3 regions of the Ensifer sp. ENS08 genome follow, and region 1 is predicted to be linked to each of the others. Evidence: riboswitches for the same ligand, from Rfam matches in the RefSeq annotation. Region 1 holds a riboswitch; each other region holds the start of a gene.
The links. A riboswitch is a leader RNA that binds a small molecule or an ion and turns the genes downstream of it on or off. The one in region 1 is predicted to bind cobalamin.

Region 1 (7,826 bases):
TGACGGCGTCGGAAAGCGTCTTTGCCGGCGGGATGCCTTCATCCTCTTCGTCCCAGTCGGCCGTGTTTTGCAGCAGCTTCTTCGTCCACTTTTCGAACCGCGCGTGGGCGCCGTCCTTCGGCGGCATGCCGGCCACACCGGCCTTCGGGTCGTAATAGGCGCGCTTGGCTTCCGTCAGCGCAAACTGGCCGAGCAGGAAGAAGGCTTCGCGAGCGCGTGTCGCCGTCCAGTTCGGGTTGCCGCGGCCGGCATTGAGGAAAGCCTTGGCGGATTTCTGTGAGCTCGACTTGGCGAGCTTGATCAGTTCGTCCTTGATTTCGAACGGGCTGAGATCGGATAGGCTGTCGTAGAAATTTCTGTCCAACATGGTCCACACTCCCTGTGATCTATGCATTTTGAACGATGGTCGGCTTCGCCCGTTCGCCTCAGGCGAGCATGATGACGATGACGAGGCCGAAGATGGTCAGCAGCGTGTTTCCGATGGCGTAGGGCATGCCGTAGCCGAGCGCCGGCACCTTGCTCTTGGCCGCCTCCTGGATCATGCCGAGCGCTGCCGTCGTCGTTCGCACACCGGCGCAGGCGCCAAACAGGATCGCCGGGTGGAACTTGAAGACATAGTGGCCGAGGAGCACCGAAGCGATCATCGGGATCGACGTGGCGACCACGCCCCAGATGAACAGCGAAATGCCGACCTCCTGCAGGCCCGCGACAAAGCCCGGGCCGGCGCCGATCCCGACGACGGCGATGAAGATGTTGAGGCCGAGCGTGTTCATCAGCCACAGCGCCGGTGACGGGATGCGGCCGAAGGCGGGGTAGGTGGTGCGCAGCCAGCCGAGCACGAGGCCCGCCAGAAGCGCGCCGCCGGAGGTCGAAAGGCCGATCGGGATGCCGCCGATCGTGATCGTCAGCGCACCGATCATCGCGCCGATGAAAAGCCCCCAGCCCAGAAAGGCGATGTCGGTCGTCTCGACAGGCCGGTCGGCAAAGCCGAGCGCCTTGATCGCCGCTTCGACATGGCGTTTCGCGCCACCGATGGTGACGATGTCGCCGCGCTCGACCGTCGTCCCGGGCAGCACCGGGATCTCGACCAGCGAGCGGATGATCTTGCGGGCATAGACGCCGCGCGCCCAATCCATGGTGCTGACTTCCGCCAGCGTCTTGCCGGCGAGCGCCTTGCTGGTCACGTAGACATCGAGGACTTCGGCTTCCGCGTTGAGCAGCTCCTTGTCCTCGACCTCGAGCAGCTTGTTGTCGAGGTTTTCGACGAGCAGCGAACGCCGGCCCGAAAAGGCGACGACGTCGCCCGGCTGCAGCACGGTGTTGCCATCGGCCTCGATGATCTGGTCGCCGCGCCGCAGGCGCTCGACGAAGACGCGGATCCCGGGAAGGATGTCCTTGACCGGTTTCCCGGTGAGCCCGCTTGCCGCGTCGACGCGATAGGCCCGGAGGCCGAAGTCGTGATAGGCGCGGGTAATGCCGGGCTCGCTGCTTTCGCTGCCACCGCCGAGCTTGGCCTCGTATTCGCGGCAGGCCGCCGGAAGGTCGATGCCAAGAAGCTTGGGACCGAGCTGGGCGAGGATGATCGCCGAGCCGATCGTGCCCCAGATATAGGTCACCGCATAGGCGATCGGGATCTGGTCGGCAAAGGTCTTGGCCTGCTCCGGCGTCAGCCCGAGCGAATTGATCTGGTCGGTCGCAACCCCGATTGCAGCCGAGATCGTCTGCGAGCCGGCATACATGCCGGCGCCATAGCCGAGCGGCAGCCCGGCAATCAGCGCGCAGAGATAGGGAACGACGAGGCACAGCACCAGCACGGAGAGCGCAAAGGCGATCTGTTTCGGTCCATCGGTGCTCAAGCCCCGCACGAATTGCGGCCCGACGCCGTAGCCGACGGCGAAGAGGAAAATCAAAAACAGGGTGGATTTCAGGTCGCCGGAAACCTGGATACCCAGCTGTCCGATGAGAACGCCCGCAAGCAGCGTGGCGGTGACATTTCCAAGATTGAACCCCGCGACCTTGATCGGACCGATGAGGAAGCCGATGCCGAGGGCGAGGAAGACGGCGACAGGCGGATAGGTCCGAAGCGTGTCGACGAAGAAATCAATGGGATTCACTGATGCTATTCCCTTCTGAAAGTTGAGTTGCCGTCACTTCATTTCGGGATCTGCGCGGCTAAGTTGAGCTTGTTTCCGAGGCTTGTCGATGCCCAATCTTAATCCCGGCAATTGTCGCTTCGGTCGTCGAAATTCTCAACGGGCATAGGGTTACGTGAGCGTAACGTATGTTACATTTCAGCGTTTTTACTTGGGGTTGGGGATCGAGGCCGCCGCGATGTGTCGGTCGCATTCGATCGCAAGACCGCGGCACTGGCCCGGATCGCGATGGCACTTCAACTCTGGTGTTGTAATTCGTAACGTTATCTCCCAACGTGAGGCATGAGGCGTTTTCTCTTGGTTATGCTTGGAAAAGTTGCTGGGCACGGAACGGCGCGTCTTGCTGCTTGCGATAGGGGCGGCAGAATTTCGTGGGCTTGAGAAAAAAGCGGTGTCGTCTCCGCAAGGCGGCCGGTTCGTAAGGTGACGAGGAGGGGAAGCAATGATGGACGAGGTTATCCGAAGGCTCGGCGCACTTGGCGTTCAGCTCCCGACGCCGCCGAGGCCGCTCGGCGCCTATCGCGCGGTGATCGAGGCGGGTGAGATGCTTCATGTTTCGATGCAGGGGCCATTGCTGGACGGGCGCTTCGTGCATACGGGGCTGCTCGGGCGCGATGTGACCATCGACGAGGGGCGCAAGGCCGCAGAGTTGGCAGTGCTCAACGCGCTGGCGCAGATCCATGAGCATCTCGGCCGTTTCGAGCGTATTCGCCAGATCGTCCGGCTGGAGGGACATGTCGCCTGCACTGAGGATTTCCTGGAGCACCCGAAGGTACTCGACGGTGCTTCCGAGCTTCTGGCGGCCGCCTTTGGCGAAAGGGCTGGCCATGTTCGCTCCGTCTGCGGCGTGCGCAACCTGCCGGGCAACGCCTCTGTCGCGGTGACGCTGACGGCCGAACTCTTGCCGCCGGAGTTCTGAGGTAGCACGGCACGTCTTTTAGCGTGGTCGCTATCGCGGGCGTCGGATTGTGTCCGGCGCCCAATTTTCGACTTGCGCTACGTAATGTTATTTTATAACAAACCTCGCATGACGAAACGCCGCATGTTGATAGATCCCTCCCGCCTGTGTCGTGCGGTTGTCTCATCCGCCGATTCATGCGAGGAAGGCGTTGATGGTGCTGCGTCCGCGACAATGCGGAAGCGGCTGAAAAGGGAACACGGAACGGACGACCCTGATGGGGCCGAGACCGTGGCTGCCCCCGCAACTGTGAGCGGAAAGCGCATTCACACCATGTCACTGGTCGAAGACCGGGAAGACGTGGATGCGCCACGACCCGCGAGCCAGGAGACCTGCCATCGAACCGATCAACCACAACGGACGGGGTGTTCCGATGGAAAAGAACTGGCTTTCATACGACGGTTTTCCGTCCTCTTGCCGTTTCGCCATCTCTTGCCGTCAGTCCGGCGGAGGGCAGGAATGGCTGAGCCGAATTTCCGACAGCACAAGATAACGGTCTGCACCGATTGCCGCTTCACCGGCGGCCCATGCGTGCCCGGTGCCGAGCTGATCAAGCGGCTCAACCTGAGCATCGCAGCGCTCGGCGCACCGCTCGATCGCGATTTCTCGATCGCCGGAACGGTCTGCATGGCGGCCTGCACGCGGCCCTGCACCATCGCCTTCCAGGCGACGGGGAAGGCGACCTATCTCTTCGGCGACGTCTCGCCGGAAGAGGACATCGACGATCTCGTGCGCTTTGCCACAACCTATGCCGAGCGTGGCGATGGCATGACGCGGGCGGCGGAACGGCCGCGCGGGCTGAAAGGCAAGACGCTTGCCCGCATTCCCGCGGCGATGCTCGTCTCCGAAGATCTCGGCGGGCACTTCCAATGAGGTCGCGCAGAGGAACGAACCCATGAGCTGCAACGCAACGGGTGCAGCCCTCACGGTCGAGGGCCTTCGCTGGGGGCCGCGTTCGGGCCTGACGCTGGTCAACGACATCGGCTTTGCGATCGCGGCCGGCAGCCGGCTTGCGATCCTCGGGCCGAATGGCGCCGGCAAGACCTCGCTTCTGCGCTGCCTCTACCGGGCGGTGCAGCCGAATGCCGGCCGTGTTTCGGTCGATGGCGTCGATCTCTGGTCGATCTCGGCCCGCGAGGCGGCAAGGACAATCGCCGTCGTCTTGCAGGAGATGCCCGGCGATTTTCCCTTCAGCGTGCGCGACGTCGTGATGATGGGACGCATTCCGCGGCGGGAGGGCTTGAGCGGCTGGAACGATTTCGACCGCGAGCGGGTGCAGCACGCGCTCGCGCATCTCGATCTCGCCCATCTTGCCGGTCGCCAGTTCTCGACGCTTTCGGGCGGTGAGAAGCAGCGGGTGCTGATCGCCCGCGCGCTGGCACAGGAACCGCGCATCATCATCCTCGACGAGCCGACGAACCATCTCGACATCCGCCACCAGCTCGAAATCCTCGAGCTCTTGCAAACGCTGAAGCTGACGATCGTCTCGACGCTGCACGACATCAACCTCGCCGCCGAGTTTGCGACAGATGTCGCGATCTTGACCGCCGGGCGGCTGACGGCCTTCGGCCCGCCCGAAGAGGTGCTCAGCCCCAGCGAGCTTTCGGCCGCCTTCGGCGTCACCGCCACCGTTCACAATGCCGCTGCCGGCGGCGCCCGCTTTTCCTTTTCACTTCCTCGACAGGGATCGATTTCATGAAGATCAATATTGCCCCATTTTCCCTTCTTTTCGTGCTTGCCGCCGCCACGCCGGCGCTCGCCTATCCGGTCACCGTCAAGAGCTGCAACCGCGAGGTGACCTTCGACGCGGCGCCGAAGCGCGCGATCGCCAACGACGTCAACCTGGTGGAGATGATGCTGGCGCTGAGGCTCCAGGACCGCATGGTCGGCTATACCGGCGTTTCCGGCTGGAAGACGCTGGACGAGAAGCTGCGCGAAGGCGTCAAGGAACTGCCGGAGCTTTCGGAGAAATATCCGACCAAGGAAGTGCTGCTCAACGCCGATGCCGATTTCCTCTTTGCCGGCTGGAACTACGGCATGAAGGTCGGCGGCGAGGTCACGCCCGAGACATTGGCGCCCTTCAAGATCGGCGTCTACGAGCTGACCGAATCCTGCATCCACGTGATGGCCAAGCAGAAGCCTGATATGAACGACATGTTCGTCGATCTTCTCAATCTCGGCCGCATCTTCGGCGTCGAGGATCGCGCCGAGACGCTGGTTGACGGCTATCGCCGCCAGCTTGCCGAAATCACCAAGGCGACCGCCGGCAAGGCTAACCCGACGCGGGTCTTCGTCTATGATTCCGGCGAAGAGAAGCCGTTTACTTCCGGCCGCTTCGGCATTCCGACGGCGATGATCGAGGCCGCCGGCGGCGCCAACATCATGGACGACGTGGAAAAGAGCTGGGTGGAAATCTCCTGGGAACCGGTGATCGAGCGCAACCCGGAAGTGGTGGTCATCGTCAACTACGGCGAGGTGAAGGCCGAGGACAAGATCGCCTTCATGAAGAACAATGCGGCCTTCAAGAATGTCGATGCCGTCAAGAACGATCGCTTCGTCGTGCTCGATTATGTCGAGGCGACGCCAGGCCCGCGCAACATCGACGCCATTGCCAGGCTTGCCAAGGCCTTTCAGGGCGAGGGCCTGTAAGCGATGCTGGCTGAGGATGCGTCGCCTGGTCCCGTCGCCGTTTCACGCCTAGCGCCGGCACGGGCGCTGAAGGCGGGTGCCGGTCTCATGACGGCGCTTTTGCTGCTGGCCTTGACCGTCACGGCCGGCGTATCGCTCGGCTCGGCGCCGATCCCGGTTGCGACCGTCTGGTCGATCATCGCCAGCAAGATTTCGCCGGGCAGCGTCGAGGCTTTCTGGTCGGCGGGGCGCGAGAGCATCGTCTGGGACGTGCGCCTGCCGCGCGTCATGCTGGCGGGCCTCGTCGGCGCCGGGCTGGGGCTGACTGGCGCCGTGCTGCAGGCGGTCACGCGCAATCCACTTGCCGATCCGCATCTGCTCGGCGTTTCCTCCGGCGGCGCGCTCGGCGCGATCGTGGCGCTGCTGCACACCGGCATGATCCTCGGTCTTGCCACGGTGCCGCTCTTTGCCTTTGCCGGCGCGCTGCTCGCAACCGTGCTCGTCGCCTTCGTCTCCCGCGTGCTCGGCAGCAGCGCCGACCGTCTCGTGCTGGCCGGCGTCGCGGTCGCCTTCGTCTTGACATCCGTCGGCAACCTCATGATTTTCCTTGGGGACCCGAGGGCGACCCATACGGTCATCTTCTGGATGCTCGGCGGTCTTGGCCTGGCGCAATGGTCGCAGCTCGTCTATCCCGGCGTGGTGCTTTTCGCCTCCCTCGGCTGGCTGATGATCCGGGCGCGCGAAATCAATGCGCTCGCCATGGGCGACGAAACCGCGATGACGCTCGGCATTCCCGTGCGCCGCTTCCGGCTGACGCTGTTCGTCGTCACCGCACTTCTGACCGGGGTGATGGTCGCCTTTTCCGGCGCGATTGGTTTCGTCGGGCTGATGGTGCCACATTTCGTGCGGCTTCTGGCCGGCAGCGACAACGTGCGGGTCATTCCGCTCTCGGCCTTCTTCGGGGCGCTGACGCTCATCCTTGCGGATCTGGCCGCCCGCGTCATCATGGCGCCGGAGGACATGCCGATCGGCGTCGTCACCGGGCTCGTCGGCGGCATCGCCTTCATTGCCATCCTGAAGCGACGCGCGTAAGGCGGGTAGGAACACGTTATGGACAAGGGCCGGTTCCGGCCTATGTGTTAGCGCAGCCGAGGGATCGGCGATTGGCCCGCATGAGGAGCATATGGCGAACGAAGCTGACATCTGCACGCCGCAGGACGTTCTGAATTTCTGGTTTGGCGAACTCACCTATGACGACTGGTTCGGGACGAGCCACGAACTCGACCAGGCCTGTATCCGCCGCTTCCAGGCGTCGCACCTGGCGCTGGCCCGTGGTGTCGACGAGATCTGGCGCGCGAGCCCGGAAAACCGGCTGGCGGCGATCGTGCTTTTGGACCAGATGCCGCGCAACATGTTTCGCGGCACGCCGCTCGCCTTTGCCACCGATTGCCTGGCACTGCACGAGGCCAAGCTCGCCGTTGGCGCCGGTGCCGACATGGCGATCAAGCCGGAATGGCGCGCCTTCGTCTATCTGCCCTTCGAGCATTCGGAAAACCTTACCGACCAGACCATGTCGGTGAAGCTCTTTACCGAGCTCGGCGATGCCGATTATCTCGACTATGCCATCCGGCACCGCGAGGTGATCGAGCAGTTCGGTCGTTTCCCGCATCGCAACGCCTTCCTGGCGCGGCCCTCGACGGAGGCCGAACTTGCCTATCTGGCGCAGCCCGGCGCCGGTTTTTAACGGGAAAGCGGGCGCTGACGGGGATTTATCGCCGTTCTTTGCATCTTTCCGCCGTCTTTCGTATTCACATCGAAACATGAAGACGGCCGGAGCGATTCCGGACCACGGTCTCAATCTGCAAGGATCATGAAATTGCGTTCTGTCGGAAAACTGCCCGCCATTCTCGTCTGCCTGCTGGCGCTTGCCGTGGGCGGCCCGGTCATGGCCCAGAAGGCGGCGCAGCCGACAGCGCAACAAACCGCACAGGCAAACGGGCAGGCGGGCCAGAAATCGGCACAGCCGGCGCAATCGCCGCAAGGGGCACAATCGTCCCAGACCGCCGCCCAGCCTGCTGCCGGCAAGC
Region 2 (7,826 bases), 230 kb from region 1:
TTGCCGGATAGCGCTCGCGCAACACCCGGCGAAAGCCGATCTCGCGTTCCTCCTCACCACGAAAGCGGCCGCTCGAAAGGGTCACCAGCACAGTTGCCGGCGCGCCGGAAAAGCGCTCCCCGAGGAGGTAGGCGGCCGTTTCGCCCGCCGCCCGGTTGTCGGCGCCGGCATAGGCCGTCCGCTGGGAATGGGGCAGGTCGGTTACCAGCGTCACGACGGGCGTGCCGCCCATCTCGAAACGGGCGACTGCGGCGACGATCTCGGGCACGTCCGGCGCCTTCAACACCAGGCCGTCGGTCCCGCGCAGCCGGATTCGGTCGAGCAGTTGCACGATCTCCTGTGGGCGCATCGTCTCGGCGAAGTGGAACCGGCAGCGAAAGACGGTGGGCGCGAAGGTCATCGCCTCGCTCTCGAAGGCGCGACGCACCGCATCGGTGAAGCGTTGTGGCGACTCCATGACGATATCGATCGCAAACTTGCGCCCCTGGATGTCGAGGCCGGCCTGCTGCTTCTCCAATTCCTCGATGGCTGCGCGAACCCGGGCCTCCGTCTGGCGGCGCACGCCCGGCCGCTCGTTGAGCACGCGATCGACGGTCGCGGTGCTGAGCCCGGCCTGAAAGGCGATGTCCTTGACCAGAAACGGATGGGCCATCGCCTTGCTCTCCTGATGGATTTTTGATGGATTCTTGCTCTATATCATGTTTTGCCGCCGCCTATAGTGGTGTTCATCAGGATGTTCCAGAGGAGGAAACGCGATGAAGACCGACAACAAAGCGCGCCAGCGGATCGACCGCGTCTGGCTCACCGAAGAGGCTTGCGATCTCGAATCGTTCCGGACGGAAGTCGAACGCCAAACCAGTCTGTCCGACTACCCCCATGCTGCCGGCTGCGAAAAGAATATCCTGATTTATGACAGCGCCGCGCTGATTGCGGCGTGCGGCGATGCCGAGGCGCGGCGTTCTGTTTTGGCGGAGATCTGCGAGGTACTGGTGACCGGGCCTGGCGTGGCGGTTTTCAAGCGCGCCTTTGCCGATACGACAGCAATCGACGTCGCAAGCGGGGTCTTTGACGCCATCATCGACGAGCAACATCGTAGCAACAGCGGCGGCGGCGATCACTTCGCCAAACCCGGCGCCAATGACCGCATCTGGAACTCGCTGGAAAAGCACTGCCTGAACGCGCCGGAGAATTTCGCCTCCTATTACGGCAATGCCGTCATAGCGCTCGTCAGCGAGGCTTGGCTCGGGCCGAACTACCAGATGACGGCGCAGGTCAATCGCGTCAATCCTGGCGGTGCGGCGCAATCGGCGCACCGCGATTATCACCTCGGCTTCCAGACCGCGGCCGTGATCGAGCAGTATCCGGCGCATGTGCACAGGCTTTCACCGGTGCTGACGCTGCAGGGGGCGGTTGCCCATTGCGACATGCCGCTCGAAAGCGGACCGACGCTGTTCTTGCCCTATAGCCAAACCTATGTGCCGGGCTATCTGGCGCTCAACCGGCCGGAATTCCGCGCCTATTTCGACGCACACCATGTGCAGCTTCCGCTCGAAAAGGGCGACGTTGTGTTCTTCAACCCGGCGCTCTTCCATGCCGCCGGCACCAACCGCTCCCGGGATATCCGCCGCGTGGCCAACCTGCTGCAGGTGTCTTCGGCCTTCGGTCGCGCAATGGAAACCGTTGACCGACTGACCATGAGCGCGACGCTCTATCCGGCCTTGCGGGCCTTGCTGGCGGACGGGACGCTGACGCAGGCGGAAGCGGCCAACGCGATCTCCTCCTGTGCCGAAGGCTATTCGTTCCCTACCAATCTCGACCGGGATCCGCCACTCGGCGGGTTGGCGCCGAAGACGCAGGCGCAGTTGATGCGCGAGGCTCTCACTGCGGGGACGGGCGAACAAGAGTTTCTCTCGGTGCTGGAGGCGCAGGCGAAGCGCAAGCTGAGCTGACGAGCGAGTTACAATTTGACAGGCTCCCGGTGTGTTTCAGCCGGGAGCCGCAGCCGTTTCAAACGATCATTTCCGAGGGAGGAATTCGATGAGTGGACAATTGCAAGGCAAGATCGCCATCGTCACCGGTGGTACGCAGGGACTGGGCGCGACGATTGCTGGCCTTTTCGCCGAACGCGGCGCTGAAGGCATCGTCATCTGCGGCCGCAACGCCGCCAAGGGGCGGGCGAAGGCCGAGCAGATCGGCAAGGCAAGTGGCGCGAAAGTCGTCTATGTCGAGGCCGATCTGGAAAAAGTAGAGGACGCCCGCAAGGTGGTCGCCGCTTGCGACGCGGAATTCGGCCGGGTCGATGCGCTGGTCAACGCCGCAGCTATTACCGACCGTGGCACGATCCTCGACACCACGCCCGAACTCTTCGACCGCATGTTCGCGATCAATGTGCGCGCGCCGTTCTTCCTGATGCAGGAGGCGGTGAAGATCATGCGGCGGGAGAAGACCGAGGGCACGATCGTCAACATCGGCTCGATGTCGGCGATGGCCGGCCAGCCGTTCATTGCCGCCTATTGTTCGTCGAAAGGCGCCCTCGAAACGCTGACCAAAAACACGGCCTATGCGCTTCTTCGCAACCGCATTCGCGTCAACGGGCTGAATATCGGCTGGATGGCGTCCGAAGGCGAAGACCGCATCCAGCGCGAGTTTCATGGCGCGGCTGCCGATTGGCTCGAAAAGGCGGCGGCCGGCCAGCCCTTCGGTCGGCTCGTCGATCCGGCCGAAGTGGCGCGGGCCTGCGCCTATCTGTCGTCGGCCGAGTCCGGGCTGATGACCGGATCGGTGATTTGCTTCGATCAGTCGGTCTGGGGCGCCTATGACGGTTCGCCACATCCGGTCGCTCCGCTTTGAGGTGGAGGCAAACGACTAAGCTCGACAGTAGCCGGCGGAAAGTGGCGTGCCATGTCTCGGCCGGGTTGGCGCCGCTTGTCTTTCTCAAACGGCTGTGCACTTAGTGCCGTCGTCAGGTGCCCGCGAAAGCGGGAGAATCGGGAATCCGGTGTCATTCCGGAACGTGCCCAACGCTGTGACGGGGACGATCGCGTCTAAGAGAGCCTTGAATTGATTCAAGGTTTTGCCACTGGATCTTCAAGCGATCTGGGAAGGCGAGGTGATCGGTTGAACCGAAGTCAGAAGACCGGCCTGGCGAGATAGACCGAACCCCGCGTGGACGGCGGGAGGTTTTCGCATTGTTGGGGATCGAACGATGCTGACTGAACCGAAGGGCGGCCTTGCGGCTGCCGGCGCCTTTTCGCTGCCAGAGCGGGAGGCCGTCTACCGTGCCATCGAGACACGTCGCGACGTGCGCGATGAATTCCTGCCCGCGCCATTGCCGGATGATCTGATCGGGCGCCTGCTGGCCGCTGCGCACAGCGCCCCGTCCGTGGGCTTCATGCAGCCGTGGAACTTCGTGCTGGTGCGGGCGGAAGAAACGCGTGAGCGCGTCTGGCAGGCGTTTCGCCGCGCCAATGACGAGGCCGCGCTGATGTTCGAGGCGGAACAACAGGCCAAGTACCGTGCGCTGAAGCTCGAAGGCATCCGCAAGGCGCCGCTCAGCATTTGTGTCACCTGCGACCGCACGCGCGGCGGTGCCGTCGTACTCGGGCGCACCCACAATCCGCAGATGGACGTCTATTCCACGGTCTGCGCCGTGCAAAACCTCTGGCTTGCGGCGCGGGTCGAAGGGGTGGGCGTCGGCTGGGTGAGCATTTTCCACGAGGCCGAGATCAAGGCGATTCTCGGCATCCCAGATCATATCGAGATCGTTGCCTGGCTCTGCCTCGGCTATGTCGATCGCCTCTATCAGCAGCCGGAACTCGCCGTGAAGGGCTGGCGCCAGCGCCTGCCGCTCGACGAGCTGGTTTTCGAAGACGGATGGGGACGCAGCAAGGAGAAGGCGTAAGGCCTCGTCCGATCAATTCTGGACCGGCTGATAGGCCGGTCCCTTCGGATGCTTGAGGTCGATGGCGGTTTCTTCCTGCGGCAGGTAGGTCGGGCCGACGACGCGAACCTTGTTCTTCGACGGATCATAAGGCCGCTCTTCGGCCGGCGCCTTGGCGGTATTGCTCGCCGCTTCCGGCTTCTTGGTCTCGATGACGATGATCGACGACTGGTCGTCACCGATCTTCGTTCCGTTTGCCTTCGGTGTGGTCGAGGCGGTCTGGGGTATCTGGCAGCCGCACTGGCCGGGTTTTCCGACGGCGCGGGTGCGATAGGCAAAGGCGTTGGGCATTTCGGTATAGGGACGGCCGGTCACGGCCGAGACCATCTTGTCGCTCTCTTCCGTGTTGAGGTCGTGAAAATAGAGCTCGGTCTCAGCCCCCGGACAGCGCGCCCGACAGGCCTGCTCGTCGCGCGGGAAATCGGCCGGCGTCGCATCTGAAGAAACCGGGAAAAAGGCGCCGTCGCAGGTACGCACGCACATGGTTCTGAGCGTGCCGCTATAGTAGCGCTCCTGCGGTGCGTAGCCGTCTTCGCCTCGGCCGAGCATCGGGCCGTAGGCGTCTTCCGGCGGCAGGTCGGCAACGATGTTGCGGTGGCTTTCCGGCACGTCCGGTTCCACGCTTGCGAACTCCTCGCGGTCACCATAGCAACCGTTGATCTCCAGCGCGGCGAGGATGCGGCGCCGGCTGTCGTCGCTGCCGCCGGCGACGATCTGCTCGCGCTCGGACTTCAGCATGCGCAGATTGTCTTCCATCTCGGCGATCAGGCTGTTGAGGCCGTAGCAGGTGTCGGGGTCGCCGCCGTCGAAGCCAATGGCGTTGCCGCCACCGCAACCCGCGCGGCGGCGGTCGTTCTTTGCCCGCCGCAGCTCGATATTCTGCCGCGAGATCGCGCTTGCGTAGTCGCGCGCATCGGCATTGCTGGCGACGTAGTCAGGCAGTTGCGCGAGCCGCGCGTTCAGTCGGTCGCAGGCCGTCGATGCCAGTGACGGACCGGCACCGATCAGAACCAGAGGCACAAGGGCCGCAGCGACGTGTTTCATGCGCGTGAACACGGGCGAAAGTCTCTTCCTGTTGCCAGGTCGGCGCCGACCTTCTGCGGGTGGCTGCCAGCGGCATTCCTGTTTCGCCTCCATCATAGAGCTTGTCGGTGATCGTGCAACGACAAGCGACGGTTTGCGTTAACAGCGCAGATCGACTGACGCGCTTAGGCGGCGCGGGCGGTTTCCAGCGACATCGGACGTTCGAGCACGGTACCTTCGATGGCAGCGACCGCCTTCATCCGCGTGAGCAGATCCGGCGTTACTTCCCAGGCGACGGCAACCGCGAAAACGGAGCCGATGCGATGCGGTTCGGCGATACGCTCGCCCGGGCATCCCATGCGCCGGAACATGCGCTCCAGGAACACATCCGTCACCGTGACGATGTGGCTGATGCCGGAAGCAAGGCCCAGCTCGCCGACGCCGCACATCAGTTCGGCGGCCGCGACCGTCACCTGGTTCGACGCGCGGTCCTGCGAGATCTCGGGCTCGATGCAGAAGCGGCTGGATTCCCAGACCGAAGCGCTGCGGATTTCCGGATTATCGCCAAGCAGGATCGGGAAGGTATCGTCCAGCATGTTTGGGCCGAGTGTCGGCAGGAGGCGAAGCGCGCCGCGCAGCCGGCCGGTATCGGGCGCATAGGACAGGACGTAGAGCGGGTTTGCCTGGTCGTAGTTGTCGATTTCCCAGTCGCCTTCGGTCTGCACGTCCCATTTCAGGAAGTCGTGGAAGACGCGCTTGCGCAACCGGAACATGTCGTCGACGGCCGCCGGGTGTTGTGCGCGGGTCTTTCCGTTCAGGATCCTGATCATCGTTTTCTCCATCCGAGTTTGGGGATGGGGCGATGCTGTCAGGCTCGCGGCGGTTGCGTAACTGTCGCTAGCGACAGTTCAAATGCGCGATATTTGCCACTAGATTTCGAGGGGTTTCGGTGGAGGCGTATTGTCGGGTGTCAAACGGAGGGTATCAGAGCGTGTCGTACGGCCTGTGCCACAGCCTGAGTGTTGGAAACGACATTCAGCTTGCGTCGCGCATTGGTCATGAAGAAGCGCACGGTGCGCTCGGAAATACCGAGGATCGTGGCGATTTCCCAATAGCTCTTGCCGGCGGCGGCCCAGGTCAGGACCTCGGTCTCGCGGCCGGTCAACCGCATCTCTCGGGTCGAAATGCTGCCGGCCATGGCGCCGTGCTCCAGCATGGCGGCATGGAAGAGATTGGCGGCCAGCTGGAAATCGCGCAGGTGATGGCGGCGATAGGTCGTCCATTCGCCGGCTGTCATGTTGACGTTGATTGCGAGCAACGCCATGCGCCCGGCGGGCGAGGGCAATGGCAAGGCGACGCCCTCAGTGGATATGCCGATTTCCTGGGCTGCCTGGAACAACGGTTCGCATTCCGGGAAGCGATGCCGCGCCATCGTCCATTCCACCGGCCGCACGCCGCCAAGCGCCAGCTTCAGGATCGGATCGATCCGGTGAAGGCTGCGGGCATGGTAAATCTCGGCAGCGTAGGCGCCGAAGGTGTGATGCAGCCGGCAAACCTTGAGCTCGTCCGCATAGGGCTCGGCTTCGAGATAGAGAAGATGGGCAATGCGGAAGGTTCGACGCATCAATGTGAAGAAATGAGCGGGCTCGACGCAGCCGCCACATTCCAGGATTTCCAGCATGTCGAGGACAGCCTGCTGCTCAGTCATGCCACAACACCGAATCTCGTCCGAGGCCCCAGCATGGTTAGAGGTTCACCTTTTGTCCAGCGCAAACTTTCCCGATTGGTGTATAAGACCAATTGCGCACGCCTTGATTGTAGTTGTCGATCGGCCGCGTGACAGGGGCTGATTCGCGGGTGATCTGCAAAACCAGCGATGCCGCGCCTGAAGCAGGTGCGACATCCGGATACGGTTTTGCCGGCGCCGGCATGGCGCCCGAATGCAGCGAAGACCGGTGGCGATCTCCGCGTTGCCATCTCAACCCGGATGGCTGGCTTCGACCACCGCCAGGGCCGCCATGTTGACGACGCCGCGTGAGGTGACCGACGGCGACAGGATATGGGCGGGAAGCGCCGAGCCGAGCAGGATCGGGCCGACATGCAGGCTGTCGGTCATGGTCTTGACGACACCGAGCGTGATGTTGGCGGCATCGAGATTGGGGAAGACCAGCAGGTTGGCTTCGCTCGACAGGCTGCTGTCCGGCATGACGCGCTGGCGCAACGCTTCCGAGATCGCGGCATCGCCGTGCATTTCGCCGTCGACCTCGAGATCCGGCGCGAGTTCCCGCACGAGCTGCAGCGCCGTGCGCATCTTGGTGGCGCTCTCCGAATCGCGCGAACCGAAGTTCGAATGCGAGACGAGGGCGGCGCGCGGGGTGATGCCGAAGCGGCGGATTTCCTGTGCCGCCATGACCGTCGTCTGGGCGATCTCTTCGGCGCTCGGGCAGTAGCTCACATAGGTGTCGGTGAAGAAAGTTGCGCCGCGCTGCGAGATCAGCAGGCTCAAGGCCGAGAAATCGAGCACGCCGTCGCGCTTGCCGATGATCTGCGATACGTCGCGCAGGTGCTTGCTGTAGCGCCCTTCGACGCCGCAGATCAACGCATCGGCTTCGCCGCGCTTGACCGAGAGCGCGCCGATGACGGTCGTGTTGGTGCGCACGATCGTGCGGGCGGCTTCCGGGATGACGCCGAGACGGCCGACGAGGGCAAAATAGTCCTCGACATAGTCGCGGTAGCGCGGATCGCCTTCGGGGTTGACCACCTCGAAATCGACATCCGGACGGATGCGCAGGCCATAGCGACGCAGGCGCGTCTCGATGATCTGCGGACGGCCGATCAGGATCGGGCGGGCCGTGCCTTCTTC
Region 3 (7,826 bases), 510 kb from region 1:
CATTCGTCGCCTCGGCGGTCGATGGGCTCGGGCCACCACTCAATGAAAGGAGTAACGCCAACACGCTCAACATCGCTTCAACCAGTCATTGCGCGCGGTCAGATTAGAAGACTGTAACACAAGATTGGATTTCGGCGACCGTTTGGGTGTAGTTGGCCTTCACTAAAGAGTGATTTTGCCGGGTCCTGCATGAGGCCGGATGTCGGACAGGAAAGGCGAAATGCCGCAGCGTACGGAAAATACTGAGCGATTTCAGATCGATCGATTGCAGCAGACGGCGTTCGGGTATTTCCTCGAACATTCGGATCCGGTCACCGGACTGATCGCCGACACCGCGTTGCCGGGCGCGCCGGCGAGCATCGCTGCGACCGGCTTCGGCCTTTCCTGCTATCCGATCGGCGTCGAGCGCGGCTGGCTTTCGCGCAGCGACGCGGCGCGGCGGGTGGCGACGACCCTGCGCTTCCTTGTCCAAAGCCCGCAGTCCCGCCACCGGCAGGCGACCGGCTATCGCGGCTTCTACCATCACTTCCTCGACATGCGGACCGGTGAGCGCACCTGGCAGAGCGAGCTTTCGACCGTCGATACGGCGCTGCTGATCGCCGGCTGCCTGACCGCCTCTGCATATTTTTACGGTAGGGATGCGGACGAATGCGAGATCCGCGCGCTTGCCGATCGGCTCTATGCGCGGGTGGACTGGCGCTGGGCGCTCAATCGGGGCGACACGCTGACGATGGGCTGGCGGCCGCCGGGGCGGTTCTTGAAGCATCGCTGGCGGGGTTACAGCGAAGCGCTGCTGCTCTATGTGCTGGCACTCGGCGCGCCCGACCATTCGATCGAACCGGAGCACTATGCGGCCTTCGCCGAGGGCCATGACTGGATTCCGGTCGACGGCCGGCCGCATCTGCATGCGGCCCCACTCTTCATCCATCTCTTTCCGCAGGCCTGGCTCGATCTACGCGGGCTTTCCGACCGGCCGATGCGAGAGCGGGGGACGGACTATTTCGAGAATACCCGACGCGCCATCGCCTTGCAGCGGGACCATGCGCGCTCCAATCCCGGCGGTTTCGCCGGATATGGCGAGGACCTGTGGGGCCTCAGCGCCTGCCATGCGCCGCGCGGCCGGCTGCGGCTTGCGGATGGGCGCCAGCAGCGGCTTTTCGGCTATGTGAACCGCGGCGCACCCTACGGCCTTGATGACGGCACGCTCGTGCCCTGGGCGCCGCTTGCCTGCCTGCCGTTCGAGCCGGATGCGGCGCAGGCCTCCCTGGTGCATATGGCAGACAGTTATCCGGGACTTTTGAGCGAAGGGCGCTTTCCTGGCGGCTTTAACCCGAGCCTGGCCGCCGGCGCAGGCCCGGAGGGCTGGATCGATGCGCGGGTCGTCGGTCTTGACCAGGGCCTCGTTGTCATGATGATCGAGAACTGGCAAAGCGGCCTTAGCTGGGCGCTGATGCGCAGCATGCCGGCGATCCGCCTCGGCCTTGAACGGGCGGGCTTCGACGGTGGCTGGCTGCAGGAGGGGGAAGGCGCGTGTGGTAATCCGCCCGCATCCCGCGCCAGAGGATGAGAACGGACGACGGAGACGGCATGCGCTTGAACGACCACCGGCCGACAGCGGAGACCGCGGCGTTTGCGCCGCAGGCGCTGGCCGTCGCCGACCATCTGCGTGCCCAGTTTCCCGAGGCTGCCGTCTCGCTCGGGCCGGCGGCCAGTGATTTCAGCGCGCCGGGCGACTTCTGGGCTACCGGCAGCGCTGGCCTTGAGGCGGGGCTCGCCTATCAGGATTTCTTCGGGGTCGGCATGACCGACCGGGTCCGGGCGGCGCATCTGATCGCCTTCTATAGCCGCCAGCTGAGCGTAGTCCTTGGCGCGTTCCATCTCGGCGCCGGGTCGCAGGCGGAGGTGGCCGGCATTCGTTTCGAGGATTGGACGCGGCTTCACCGTGGCGTCGAAGTCGCGGGCAAGCGCTATCATTTTCGCCTGCATCCGCCGGCGACGGAGCGCCAGGGTGGCGAAGGTGTCAGCGCATTCGAACAGGGCTTCATCGCCCATCTGGCACCCGTCGTTGCGGTTCTGAAAGCGCGAGCAGGGCTGTCGAGCGGGGCGCAATGGCGGCTCGCGGCCGATGCCCTGGCCGGCGCGTTCCTGGAAATCGGCCGCGCGATCGGCGACGAGGCGCGCGGCATGGCCGAGGCGCTGGCGATCGTCAAGCGACCGGGTTCGCGGCTCTACTCAGAGGAGCTCTGCTACGAGCAGATCGCGGCTCTCGATCCGGCAAGCGGCGCTCAGCTGTCGCGCCAGTATCGGATCCGTTGCGGCTGCTGTCTCTACTTCAAGACGGAAGGGGGCAGCTTCTGCGACACTTGCGTGCTGCTGGAGCCGGAAGATCGCCGCGCGCGGCTGGCGGCGCATCTCATGCAAAACGGCGGGACCTGAACCCCGCCGTCGCTTTGCTGACGATCTGTGATCAGTGATCACTGTGCCTTGACGAAGCGCTCGTTGATGAAGCCGGAGACGACGCCGAGTACGATCCAGAAGGCAAGCGTGGTGGCGAGTGCGGCAACCGCAAACTCGGCGCCGAGCACGGCCGGAACGTTGCTGGTGATATCGAGCGGCTGCGGCGCACCGTAGACATGGGGTGCTGCGATCGCCACCAGGCCTGCGACCTTGGAGACGATCTCCTCGCGCAGGACGACGAGATAGAGGCCGACGGCGGAGAGCGCCACGGTCACCAGCCACCAGGTCTGGCGGTCGCCGAGTTCGGCTGCCGGAAAGCCCGGCAGTTCCGGCGGCAGACCGATCGCCGGCAGCATGTGCACGGCAAGCCAGCCGCAGGCGCCCCACAGCGCGCCGTTCCTGAGCGTGATCGGGTAGCCGATCACCAGGCTGACGCCGGCGAGCAGCAGACCGAAGCCGGAACCTGTGACGAGGTTCGCCATCAGCGTGCCGGAGAAGCGGCTCATGCCGAACATGATGCCGCCTTCCTCATGCTCGCCCTCATGGGCATAGGCCGGGGTGATCGGCGACAAAGCGTCGAGGAAAGCGCCGAACGGCGACACGGCTTTGAGCGACGAATGCTGGTCGTGGTTTTCTGCGGCCGGCTGTGCCGCACCCGGCTGGGCGGCGGGCTGTTCGGTGGCGGCCGGTGCCTCGCCTTCGAATTCTTCTGCATGCAGGATCAGCGGTGTGACGCGCAGTTCCTGGGCGCCGGTCATGAAGACACCGGCAATCAATCCAGCCACGATCGCGGCCAGAAGCGTTCTGACAATCATCTTGAAATCCCTCGATAACGACAAAAGCCACGCCCTGTGGCGTGGTCCTTGAGCCTTCCCATTTTCCCTATGCTGCGGATGGCCTTCGCGCGCCGGAAAAACCGGGATGCACGCAGGCCTCCATCCGGCTCGGGCCGGATGCGTTCAGGTCCGCAGATTGTTCGATGCGGAACGTTGTTCACGTTCCGGCGCATCGGTCAGTGGCAGGGGAAGCCGTAGGAGTGGCGGGTGTCGTGCGCCGTGTCGTGCAGCACTGCCGAGTTGGCAAGGCCGGCGCCAAAGACGAGGAATGCGCCGATGAAGAGCGCGATGACGCCAGCGGTCAGACGATCGCTGAGGGAGAGCGGGGTGCTCGAAATGGTAGACGTAGCCATGACAACCTCCGTGATGGCATCGGGAAATTCCCGGTTGGGCCCTATGCCCGTATCGAGTGGCAGGTTTCCTGGCTCACGGCGTTGGGCTCGATGCCCTCGATCTGCCTCGCCTTCCCAGCTCGGCCGCCCTCTCGCGGTCTTGCCAGTGGCTTCTTCCGGATCGCTCCGGAACGGTGGATCGACGTCGCTCTACAGTCGCGGGGTCGGCCGTGATTTGAATGCCCAGCTTGGGTCCATCCGTCACATTCCCGTTTACTCCCGAAACACGTTCGCGTCCCGGGAACCAATCGATCCCAGATGATTAGGATTGTGTCATGGAGTTGTCAATTGAGTGCGCGCCGCCGCGCGGTCCATCCGCGACAAAATCCTTGATGGTCATGCGTTTGTAGGCTTCGACGATCTGGTCACCCTCGGCCCGGTCGACCGAGACTGCAAGTCGCATGGTGCAGTCGCCGAGATGCATGATCAGGAAGGCGGCGCTGTCGATCTCTTCGCGCGGTGTCTCCGGCACAAGCCGGGCCCAGACATCGGCAAGCAGCTTTCCGCCGGCGCGGCTTTGCGCAAGATCGATCTCGCGCAGCGCCTTGTCGGCCTGCATCGCCGACCAGATGTCGCGCATGACCGGCTCGGCGAGGAACATGTCGTAGTAGATGTCGAACAGCAGCGAGAAGGCGTCGCGCAGTTCGGCTATCGACGTGACCTTGGCCAGTTCGGCCGCGATGCACTCGTTGCAGACCGCATTGTAGCGCTCGGCCAGCGTGCGCACGATTGCCGCCTTGTCGGGAAAGTACTGATACAGCGAGCCGATCGAAATCCCCGCCTTTTCAGCGACTTCGCTCATGCGCATGGCGTCGCTGCCCTTCTCCTGGATGAGCGCCGTCGCGCAGGCAAGGATCTGCTCGACGCGCTCGCGGCTGCGCTTCTGGCTCGGCGTCCGGCGCAGCGCAGGCTCGTCGTTGGCGGGAAGCGTGGCGGGACTTGCATCTGGAATCATGAGTAATGCTCACATTTTGACTTGACTCCTAAAATACGAGGATTTATCACATTTGCAAATGTGAGAGATGCTCATGTTTGTTGGTGGAACCTCAGGAGGAAACGATGTCTCAGAAAGTCACACTGGTTTTGGGCGGTACCGGCAAGACGGGGCGGCGGGTGGCCGATCGCCTTCGGGAGCGGGGCATAGCGGTCCGCATCGGCGCCCGTTCGGCGTCGCCTTCCTTCGATTGGACGGATGAGGCGACCTGGACGCCCGCCCTTGAAAATGTCGATCGCATCTATGTCTGCTACCAGCCCGATCTGGCGGTGCCGGGCGCCGTCGACGTCATCGCCAAGTTCTCGAGCCTTGCCGTTCGCTCCGGCATCAAACGGTTGGTGCTCCTGTCGGGCCGCGGCGAGGACGAGGCGGAAGCCTCCGAGCGTGCGCTGCAGGCCTCCGGCGCCGACTGGACGGTCATCCGGGGCAGCTGGTTCTTCGAGAATTTCGACGAAGGCTTCCTGGCCGACGGCGTGGTGAGTGGTTCGGTCTTCCTGCCGGTGGACGAGGTCACCGAGCCCTTCGTCAGTTGCGACGACATTGCCGACGTGGCGGTTGAGGCTCTTCTGGACGATGCGCATATCGGCAAGGTCTATGCCTTGACCGGCCCGCGCCTGATGACCTTTGCCCAGGCCGTCGCCGAGATCGCCGCGGCCGCCAACCGTCGGATCTCTTATCAGGCCATTCCGGTTTCCGACTTCGCAGCGCATCTCAAGGCGGACGGCGTGCCGGATGACTATGTCGAACTCATCCGCTATCTCTTCACCTCGGTGCTCGACGGACGCAATTCCAGCATGACGTCCGATGTCGAGCGCGTGCTTGGGCGGCGTCCGCGCGACTTTGCCGATTACGCCCGGGAAACCGCAGCAACTGGTGTTTGGAGTCTTGCCGCATGATCCCGTTGATCCCCGCTCTGGCGTTTGCCGCCGCGATCGGTTCCGGCCTGATGGCCGGGCTGTTCTTCATCTTCTCGGTCTGCATCATGCAGGCCCTGTCGCGGCTGCCGCCGGAGCAGGGGATCGCCGCGATGAACGCCATCAATGTCGTGATCCAGAACCCGATCTTCCTCAGCGCCTTCATGGGCACGGCGCTGCTCGCCCTGGCGCTCGTCGTCGTCGCCTTCATCTCGGGGGGCGAGGGCAGGTGGTGGCTTGCCGCCGGTGGCATTGCCTATGTCGTTGGCGTGCTGCTGGTGACCATTGTCTTCAACGTGCCGATGAATGACGCGCTCGCCGCGGCAGCCCCCGGTCAGGCGGCGACCGATCTCTGGCGTGAGCGCTATCTGACCGATTGGGTCTGGTGGAACCACGTGCGCACATGGGCCTCGATCGGCGCGCTGGCGTTTTTCGTTCTCGGTTTCGCCCGCACCTGACGAAAAGCGCCGGCAAGTCGATCCTTGCCGGCGCCTGCACGCGTCCTGACCTTCAAGCCCATCCCGCCGTCAGGGCTTCGGAATACGCGCGTCGTATTGCGCTTCAAGGTCGGCAAACTTGCTCCAGAAGGCTGCCGGCTTTTCGCCTTCGAGCAGAGCGCGCAAAATGTCGAGGTGTACGTGCCAGCCGGCGGAGAAGCTGGTCATGACCGCGCGGTCGGCGATGCGCTTATGGGTGACGACGAGCAGCACCTTGTCGCCGCGGGGGCTGAGCTCGAAGCGGACCTCCGACGGGGTGCCGGTCTCTTCGTTCCAGGTATAGGCCAGTAGTCGTGGCGGCTCCCAGGCGAGCACGTGGCCGTAATTGTGCACCTCGCCGGCGTGCTCGGCGTATTTCTGCGGTGGCCGATCGTCCTCCGTCGTCAGTTCCGAATGGCGGAAGACGTGCTCGACCTCGGCCCCTTCCTTCGATCCGATCGTTCCGGACGCCATCCAGAGCCGGCGCTTGCTTTCCTCCGTCAGATAGGACCAGACCCGCTCGATCGGGCCGGGAAGCAGGCGCTCGATGCGCACCGCGTCTGGTGCGACGACACGGCCGTAATCGGCGCCGGCAAAGGCTGTGGCAGACGAAGTCATGGCTTTTCCTCCGGATCAGTTTGGATTGTGGCGTCTTCGGCGAGAAGCAGCGCCTCGAGTGCGTCGATGCGGGTGCGCCAGAAGGCTTCGTAGTGGCGCATCCATTCCATGCCTGCATGCATCGGCGCGGCATCGAGCCGGCACACATGCGTGCGACCTTTCACTTCGCGGCGCACCAGACCTGCTCCTTCCAGCACCTTGATGTGCTTCGATGCCGCGGCCAGCGAGATCGAGAACGGCGCCGCAAGCTCACCCACCAGTCTTTCGCCCTGCGAAAGGTCCTGGAGCATGGCGCGCCGCGTCGGGTCCGAAAGCGCGTGAAACACGGCATCGAGATGTGCGTTCTGATATTCAACCATATTGTTGAATATCCTCTCGGTCGACCTAATTGTCAACCGTTCGGTTGAATTTAAAAGTATCGCGAAAAGAGACCACGCCGCGGTGGGTCGTCGTGGAGGCGCCGTCCCGTCCAGGCGGCAAGCGCATCGGCAAGATCGTCGGTCGGCACCATCTGGGCAAACTGTTCGCTTTCGACCAGCAGCCCCTCGGCGATCGACATGTTGAGGCCGCGGGTGACGGCGGTGATGATCGAGCGCACTGCAAGCGGGGAGTGGCCGATGATGCGTTTTGCCAGGTCACGGGCGGCCGACATCAGTTCCTCATGAGCGACGACGTGGTTGACGAGCCCCAGCTCCAGCGCGCGATCGGCCAAGAAATCCTCGCCTGTCAGCAGCAGTTCAAGCGCGCGCTTGCGGCCGGCGAGCCGCGGCAGGCGCTGGGTGCCGCCGAAGGTCGGCGGCATGCCGAGCTTGATTTCCGGTTTGGCAAAACGCGCCCGGTCGCTTGCAACAGCGAGATGCACCGCTTCAGTGATCTCGCAGCCGCCGCCATAGGCAAGCCCGTTGACGGCAGCGATAACCGGCTTCGGAAAGGCTTCGAGCCGGGCCGTCAGGCCCTGGCCGCGACGGACGAAATCGCGCACGGCCGGGTTTACGCCCTTGGCCACGCTTTCCGAGAACTCATGGATATCGCCGCCGGCGGAAAAGGCGCGGTCGCCGGTGCCGGTGATGATCACGGCGCCGACGCCGTCGTTCGCTTCGATCTGGTCGAGAAGGCTCATGAGCCGGTCGATCAGCTCG

Region 2: it holds a riboswitch for cobalamin, as region 1 does, so the genes downstream of both, bluB (5,6-dimethylbenzimidazole synthase) here and IB272_RS08195 (DUF1636 domain-containing protein) in region 1, are expected to answer to the same signal.
Region 3: it holds a riboswitch for cobalamin, as region 1 does, so the genes downstream of both, IB272_RS05650 (CbtB-domain containing protein) here and IB272_RS08195 (DUF1636 domain-containing protein) in region 1, are expected to answer to the same signal.

Annotation. Positions count from the first base shown of each region.
Region 1 is NZ_JACVBF010000002.1:523,725-531,550, forward strand. It holds gene IB272_RS08180 (bifunctional aspartate transaminase/aspartate 4-decarboxylase) at 1-367, opposite strand, end outside; gene aspT (aspartate-alanine antiporter) at 426-2,114, opposite strand; gene IB272_RS08190 (RidA family protein) at 2,596-3,072, shown strand; cobalamin riboswitch at 3,250-3,466, shown strand; gene IB272_RS08195 (DUF1636 domain-containing protein) at 3,571-3,984, shown strand; gene IB272_RS08200 (ABC transporter ATP-binding protein) at 4,007-4,810, shown strand; gene IB272_RS08205 (ABC transporter substrate-binding protein) at 4,807-5,760, shown strand; gene IB272_RS08210 (iron ABC transporter permease) at 5,848-6,831, shown strand; gene IB272_RS08215 (DUF924 family protein) at 6,923-7,483, shown strand; gene IB272_RS08220 (mechanosensitive ion channel family protein) at 7,610-7,826, shown strand, end outside.
Region 2 is NZ_JACVBF010000002.1:757,787-765,612, forward strand. It holds gene IB272_RS09335 (LacI family DNA-binding transcriptional regulator) at 1-652, opposite strand, end outside; gene IB272_RS09340 (phytanoyl-CoA dioxygenase family protein) at 756-1,949, shown strand; gene IB272_RS09345 (SDR family oxidoreductase) at 2,038-2,850, shown strand; cobalamin riboswitch at 2,948-3,160, shown strand; gene bluB (5,6-dimethylbenzimidazole synthase) at 3,206-3,901, shown strand; gene IB272_RS09355 (DUF2865 domain-containing protein) at 3,914-4,984, opposite strand; gene IB272_RS09360 (acyl-homoserine-lactone synthase) at 5,149-5,793, opposite strand; gene IB272_RS09365 (LuxR family transcriptional regulator) at 5,934-6,671, opposite strand; gene IB272_RS09370 (NADP-dependent malic enzyme) at 6,942-7,826, opposite strand, start outside.
Region 3 is NZ_JACVBF010000002.1:18,213-26,038, forward strand. It holds gene IB272_RS05630 (DUF1194 domain-containing protein) at 1-73, opposite strand, end outside; gene IB272_RS05635 (glucoamylase family protein) at 221-1,567, shown strand; gene IB272_RS05640 ((2Fe-2S)-binding protein) at 1,588-2,436, shown strand; gene IB272_RS05645 (CbtA family protein) at 2,475-3,272, opposite strand; gene IB272_RS05650 (CbtB-domain containing protein) at 3,470-3,646, opposite strand; cobalamin riboswitch at 3,687-3,949, opposite strand; gene IB272_RS05655 (TetR/AcrR family transcriptional regulator) at 3,948-4,640, opposite strand; gene IB272_RS05660 (NAD(P)H-binding protein) at 4,745-5,575, shown strand; gene IB272_RS05665 (anthrone oxygenase family protein) at 5,572-6,051, shown strand; gene IB272_RS05670 (SRPBCC family protein) at 6,121-6,687, opposite strand; gene IB272_RS05675 (metalloregulator ArsR/SmtB family transcription factor) at 6,684-7,046, opposite strand; gene IB272_RS05680 (crotonase/enoyl-CoA hydratase family protein) at 7,097-7,826, opposite strand, start outside.